Regions from separate parts of the Paenibacillus sp. J31P190 genome, predicted to be linked through region 2. Evidence: riboswitches for the same ligand, from Rfam matches in the RefSeq annotation. Region 2 holds a riboswitch; the other holds the start of a gene.
What was found. A riboswitch is a leader RNA that binds a small molecule or an ion and turns the genes downstream of it on or off. The one in region 2 is predicted to bind FMN.
Positions count from the first base shown of each region.

Region 1: it holds a riboswitch for FMN, as region 2 does, so the genes downstream of both, ribD (bifunctional diaminohydroxyphosphoribosylaminopyrimidine deaminase/5-amino-6-(5-phosphoribosylamino)uracil reductase RibD) here and AC58U0_RS16315 (DMT family transporter) in region 2, are expected to answer to the same signal.

Region 1 is NZ_JCAUAS010000002.1:627,045-630,461, forward strand. It holds gene AC58U0_RS06520 (bifunctional 3,4-dihydroxy-2-butanone-4-phosphate synthase/GTP cyclohydrolase II) at 1-385, opposite strand, end outside; gene ribE (riboflavin synthase) at 434-1,105, opposite strand; gene ribD (bifunctional diaminohydroxyphosphoribosylaminopyrimidine deaminase/5-amino-6-(5-phosphoribosylamino)uracil reductase RibD) at 1,122-2,231, opposite strand; FMN riboswitch at 2,466-2,648, opposite strand; gene AC58U0_RS06535 (peptidylprolyl isomerase) at 2,852-3,283, opposite strand.
Region 2 is NZ_JCAUAS010000008.1:84,557-87,973, forward strand. It holds gene AC58U0_RS16300 (MFS transporter) at 1-103, opposite strand, end outside; gene AC58U0_RS16305 (CBO0543 family protein) at 310-885, shown strand; gene AC58U0_RS16310 (hypothetical protein) at 935-1,333, shown strand; FMN riboswitch at 1,467-1,613, shown strand; gene AC58U0_RS16315 (DMT family transporter) at 1,810-2,733, shown strand; gene AC58U0_RS16320 (FMN-dependent NADH-azoreductase) at 2,809-3,417, opposite strand, start outside.

The DNA of each region.
Region 1 (3,417 bases), on a different contig from region 2:
TGTGGCCAGGTCTGCGGAAATCCTGTGGTTTTGTTGCGGGATCAATCAAGCCCATAATCGTTCTTGAACGCTCATGCGCAGATATCCCTGTGCTTGTATCCATATGGTCAACAGAAACGGTAAACGCTGTTCCGTGATAATCCGTATTCCGAGCGACCATGGGAGGCAGCTCAAGTTCTCGTGCACGTTCTTCCGTTATAGGTGCACAAACGAGCCCGCGTCCCTCTCTGATCATGAAATTAATGACCTCTGGCGTAGTTTTATCAGCAAGTGCGATAAAATCGCCTTCGTTCTCACGATCCTCATCGTCTACAACAATAATGACTTTACCTAGTTTAAGATCCTCTAGCGCTTCTTCTATTGTGTTGAAGTTTATTTGTGTCATATTCACCTCTCCTTAGAGCTTTGCTTTAGCAAAGCTTTCTTCAAGTTCCTACATAAAGCCGTTATCGGCGAGAAAGCTCGCAGTTAGCGTACTTTGCTTTTTCCCTTTTCCATCCGAAGATTCAGATGGACCGAACTTTAGTAGACGCTCCATATATTTACCAAGCACGTCGCATTCCATGTTGACTGTATCCCCGGCCCTTTTATCATGTAGGACCGTTTGAGCAAGGGTATGCGGGATGATGGATACCGCCACTTCACGATCATTGACATCAACAACGGTAAGGCTTATGCCGTCAACTGTGATGGAACCCCCGGAAATGATATATCGGAAAATATGTTTGTTCTCCGGTTCGAACCGGTAAACAACGGCATTTTCTTCGGGTATTCGTGAAAGGATCGTTGCGGTTGCATCCACATGCCCTTGAACAATGTGCCCGCCGAACCGGCCATTCGCTGCCATTGCCCGCTCCAAATTCACGCGTGTGCCTGTTTGTAGTTTGCGAAGATTTGTCTTGCGGTATGTTTCTGGCATAACATCCACGGAAAATGAGTCGTTATCAAAGGATATAACCGTCAAACAGACGCCATTTACAGAAATACTGTCACCCAGGTGGACATCTTCTAGTACTTTCTTGGCTGCGATGGTCAATACCATCGCTTGCCCTTGACTATGAATGCGGCGCATGTGGCCGATTTCTTCGATAATTCCGGTAAACATGCAAGTCCTCCATTCGTTAGCTCTTATAATTCGGATAGCCGGTTACGCATATATCCGGTCCGAACTGCTCGACCTTGAGTCGGTCGAGCGTAATCGCATCATCCATCTTCGCGAAGCCATCGAAGTTGATGTTTACAGGTGCTGCAGAGCCTCCGCCGATGAGTTTCGGCGCAAACATCAGCACCAGCTTATCAATCAGGCGCTGCTCCAGCATAGCGCCATTGAGCTTCCCTCCACCCTCTAGGAGGATGGAGCCGATCTCGCGCTCGCCGAGCTGCCGCATGGCGAGCGTCAGGTCCACCTGCGGGCCATCCCCGCAGGTGAGGACCGTTATGCCGCGCGCTTCAAGCGCGGCACGCCGCTCTGCGGGCGCCTGCGCGCTCGCGAGCAGGATCGTCGGCTGACGATCCTGCTCCGTGAGCACCCGGGCGCCCAGCGGGACTCGCAAGAGCGAGTCCGCGACGATCCGTACCGGCTGCACAGCCGGTACGTCGCCGCGCGCGCTCAGCAGCGGGTCATCGGCGATGACCGTGCTGGCGCCGACCATGATCCCCTGATGCCGATGGCGCAGGGTATGAACGAAGGCACGCGACGCTGGCGACGTGATCCACTTGCTGTCGCCGGTCTTCGAGGCGATGCGACCGTCTAGCGTGTTCGCCGTCTTCATCGTCACATAAGGCATGCGGGTGACGATGTATTTGTTGAAGGCCTCGTTCATTGCCGCGGCCTCCTCTGCAAGCAGCCCAACCGCCACGTCGAGACCATGCTCGCGCAGCTTAGCGATGCCTGTCCCAGCAACCTGCGGGTTCGGATCCGTTCCAGCGACGACAACCCGTGACACACCGGCCTCAATGAGTCGGTCGCTGCACGGTGGCGTCTTGCCAAAGTGACTGCACGGCTCTAATGTCACATAAGCCGTACTGCCCTTAGCTTCCTCGCCTGCCATTTGCAAGGCGAGAACCTCGGCATGGCCATGTCCGCGCTTCAGGTGCGCTCCCATGCCAACGATGCGTCCATTTTTAGCAAGGACACACCCTACTACGGGATTAATCCCTGTCTGACCAAGAGCACTTTCAGCCATTTGCAAAGCAAGTCTCATGTAAGCTTCGTCATTCAGTACATGCACGAAGTTCACCGCCTTTCAGGTTCATTCCAAAATTTGAATGCAAAAAGGCCCCTCCGTGTATCGGATAGGGGCCAGAGATTGTCTAGATAACACGAAGAAGCTTCATCCATCCATACTTGCCGCATTTTTGATCAAATCAAACAACAACGACGTATCTGCTTCAAAAAACAGACCTGCCGAATTTTTGTTTACGTGAAAAAATGTACAAGCATGCATAGCGAATCAAATGTTCGCGTTTTCCTTCTCCCATCCAGACTATACTGTCGGTTCCGGAATTGCACCGGATCAGCCGTAGCGAAGCTATGTGTCAGGTACCGCTAGCTTCAAAACGGGTCACGGACTTATCGAAATCATGTAACGGGTACATGCTATCGAATCACCGCCGGTGTGGAATTTCACCACGCCCCGAAGGTTTTGCATACATAAGAAAGTAACTTACAACTAAGAACTAGCTAAAAATTACTTTGGTAATGAAAAATTTATCACTCACACTTACAAAAAGCAAGTGCTTTTTTCCTTTTCACATTAATTTCTTACTTTTTCAATGAATTCACTCGGAATTAAATCAAAAAAGAAACCTATTGAAATAAATCAACAGGCCTCTTTTTAAATATGGCGAATTATACTTCTACAACTTCAACTTTCTCCATCAAATCTTTGCCTTTGAAAGCATCGACTAGTTCCATACCTTTGGATACTTTACCGAATACGGTGTGTTGTCCATCCAAATGTGGTTGCGGTTGGTAAGCAATATAGAACTGGCTTCCACCTGTATTTCTGCCTGCATGAGCCATAGCCAAAGAGCCGCGCTCATGTTTGTTCGGGTTGATTTCACAGTTGATTTGGTAACCAGGGCCACCAGTTCCTGTTCCAGTAGGGCAGCCACCTTGTGCTACGAATCCTGGAATAACACGATGAAAAACAAGTCCGTTATAGAAACCGGAGTTTGCTAATTTTTCAAAGTTAGCAACGGTATTCGGTGCATCGTTTTCGAAAAGATCGATAACGACTTCGCCGCCACCTGCTAGTTTAATTTTTGCTTGTTTGGCCATTTGTGGTCCACTCCTTTAGGAAATAATATCTTATTCTACTATGAAAACATCCATTTCACAAACTGCGCTATATTTCTTACACAATTCTCCCCCGACCATGCCCTGTTTGACTGCGAAAATGCGCTTCCCGCGCA
Region 2 (3,417 bases):
GATCTTGAATAATACTAGGGATAGATACATTGAACATCGTCGTATTCATGACAACAATGAACAAGCCAATTGTCCATACCGGCATTACAATTTTATCGTTCATCTAATACCATCCAGTCTAACTAGAGATCTATTTTATTTATCCCCCTATTATAAACATGTTAGTCAAACATAAAAAGAGCTGCCCGCGGCAGCTTTTTTTAGTTTCTTTGTTTGGCTGACTATTCCTTACATGCATAATAGAATGTTCTTTTATCCACACTAGAAGGTATGAAGCAAAAAGCAAAAATGCGAGGGGGAAAGATCTATATGGAAAAGATATTATTGCGGATTTTATTTGCCTCATCATTAGCAGCAGCCCCATTCATTTTGAAACGTAAAAACCTGCTCATGTATCTGACTGTATTCTTTTCGAAATGTGTTTTATCAAGTTCGATCGATTCCTACTTTATTAAAAAAGGGAAGATAGCGTACCCCGTTCGTCCTTTCGCCAAAGTATTTGACACGAATATTTTGTACGATTTGTTATTCTATCCGCTTTTAAGTGTTATCTGGGTAAGAACGACTTATCAAAGCAAGCCAGTTGAACTTCTCACGAGAAGTTTATATTTTAGTGGACCAATGACTTTACTTCAATGGTTTTTAGAGAGAAAAACAGATTTGTTTAGATGGAAATCCTGGTCTGTTCTTCATACATTTGTATCACTTAATTTTACTTTGTTTACAATAAGAGGGTTTGTGGGTTTATTAAAAAGGATTACGCCTGAAGTAAGAGGAGGAAATTTTGTAGAGGAACGATCCCATAGCAAGATGCCTTCACCTGAGTTCATAGTAAGTTCAGCAAATCACCGACTGCCAAATGACAACTATGCACAAATCCAATAAAATTGAGAAACTATTATGGGCCATCGCACTCCCTGGGTTTGGTCAGTTTTTGAACGGGAAATATGTTAAAGGAATCACGTTGATTATCTTGGAATTTATCGTGAACTACATGTCAGATCTCAATCAAATTATAATCGACAGTTTCAAAGGAAACATTCAAGAGGCCATCCAGCAAACCGATTATCATTGGTTAATGTTTTACCCTTGTCTCTACATGTTTGGTATCTGGGATGCTTATAAAGACGGGGGAGATACGGCAGAGTATGCGTATATTCCTTTTGTATTAGGCGCTTTCCTGGGGACGGTAGGAATCATCTATTCGGATGTGTTTCAACCATTCGGTAGTCTTTTAGGTCCAGTTTGGCTGCCTATGCTATTTTCATTTGTTGGTATTACAATAGGCGTTGTTCTATTTCTTTTTTTAAAACGACGTCATTCGACACTTTAAAGGGTATCCCTGTCAGATAGATAAGACAGCTGGAGATCCCTTTTTTATATAGTCAACCTGATCTACTGCCAAATCGTTGCGAAAAAGGATTGCCACTTAAACTGTAACATGTTATTATACACTTTATTAGAATATGAACCTTCGGGGCAGGGTGAAATTCCCTACCGGCGGTGATGGATACGTAAGTATCCAAAGCCCGCGACTCCCAGTCTGTATAGAGTGGGACTGACTTGGTGAAATTCCAAGGCCGACGGTATAGTCCGGATGAGAGAAGGTGAAGGACAACTTGTTAAAAATTCAATTTTTAATAGGTCTGTTTGTCAATGCCCCTGTTGATCTAAACAGGGGTATTGTCTCTTTCAGGAGGTTCAATTCAAAACATCATATAGGGATCTTTGAGCTAATCTCAAAGTCTCTCTTATTAGGAGGTTTTTGAATTGGAAAATGTATTTAAGCTTGGAAGTAAACGCGCAAGTTTGTATTCATCAAGTATCAAAGGCATCAGTGGGATCTGGTATGTGGCACTAGGAGCTACAATGTGGGGGTTGGACCCTCTATTTAGAATCTTATTGTTGAAAAGTTTTACCTCTGCACAAATTGTATTCATTGAGCATCTGCTGCTGGCATGCTATGCGCTTCCGGTGCTGATGAAGTACCGCAAGTCCTTAGCCGGCAAACTAACACTAGCCGTTATTGGCGCTCTTCTATTTATTTCTTGGGGTGGATCGGCCATAGCCACCATACTCTTCACTTCGGCCTTCGCTCACGGCAGTGCTAACTCCGTACTTCTGTTGCAGAAATTACAGCCCTTGTTCGCCATCGTATTGGCTCGTGTACTGCTTAAAGAGACACTGCCTTCCAAATTTTTTGCCTATATCATAATGGCGCTGTTAGGCACGTATCTGCTGACGTTTGGTTTTGCTTCACCGGAGATGGGCTTGAAAGACTTAGGCACGTTAAGCTGCTTATTTTCAATTCTGGCGGCTGTCTTATGGGGAGGATCGACCGTCATGGGTAAATTCCTGCTGCAGAAAAACTTGGATTTCCCTGTTGTCACATCGCTGCGCTTCCTGATGGCGATCCCGCTGCTAACGGTTGTTCTTTTGGTAAGTGGCGATGCTTGGCATGTAGGCGGTTCTAGCGGTGATCTAACACTTATTGCAGTGAACCTGTTGTTCCAAGCCTTTTTCCCAGGGTTGATCAGTATGCTCCTTTATTATAAAGGGCTATCATCGACAAAGGCATTCTTTGCAACGCTAGCCGAGCTTGCTTTTCCAGCTGTAGGTGTATGCATAAACTGGGTTGTATTTGGTCAAAAGCTGACTATAGGACAACTCGTAGGCTTCGTGTTTATATGGTTAACCCTGTGGTTAATGAGCCGCAGTAAAGGAAATGTCTAAGCCATATCAAAACAAGAATTTCTATTATTGAACGTAAAAAGAACCCGCTAGATTTAGCGGGTTCTTACTATTTTCTTAGAAACTAGCTGCAACTTCTTTTGCTTGTGCAATTGCTTTTTCTTTAATGGATTGAGCTTTATCCGGCGTTACAGCCATGCCTTCAACAAAAATGGCTTCGAAGGAAGGGATACCGTAGAATTGAGAGATTTTTTTCAGGTAGCTGAAGCCACTTTCAAATGCTGCAGCAGGACCTTCGGAATAAATGCCGCCACTCGCTTGAATATGAAGGCCTTTTTTGTTTGTCAACAAACCAACTGGACCACTTTCCGTATATTTGAAAGTTTTACCTGCAACGGAAATTGCATCAATGTAAGCTTTCAATACTGGAGGGAATGAGAAGTTCCACATTGGAGAAACAAAAACATATTTATCGGCAGCCACGAATTGGTCAACGATTGCGCCTAAACGTGCAACTTTTGCTTTTTCTGCATCAGACAGCTGGTCAAAAGCTGTTCCTGATTGAAGTTTCCCCCAACCGCTGAATACATCAGCATCAATTTGAGGAATATCTTGTTTGAAAAGATCCACATGAATAACCTCATCTGATGGATTCGCTTCACGGTATGCATCGATAAATTCTTTACCTACCGCTAGGCTGAATGATGTTTGGTGATCGTGCGGGTG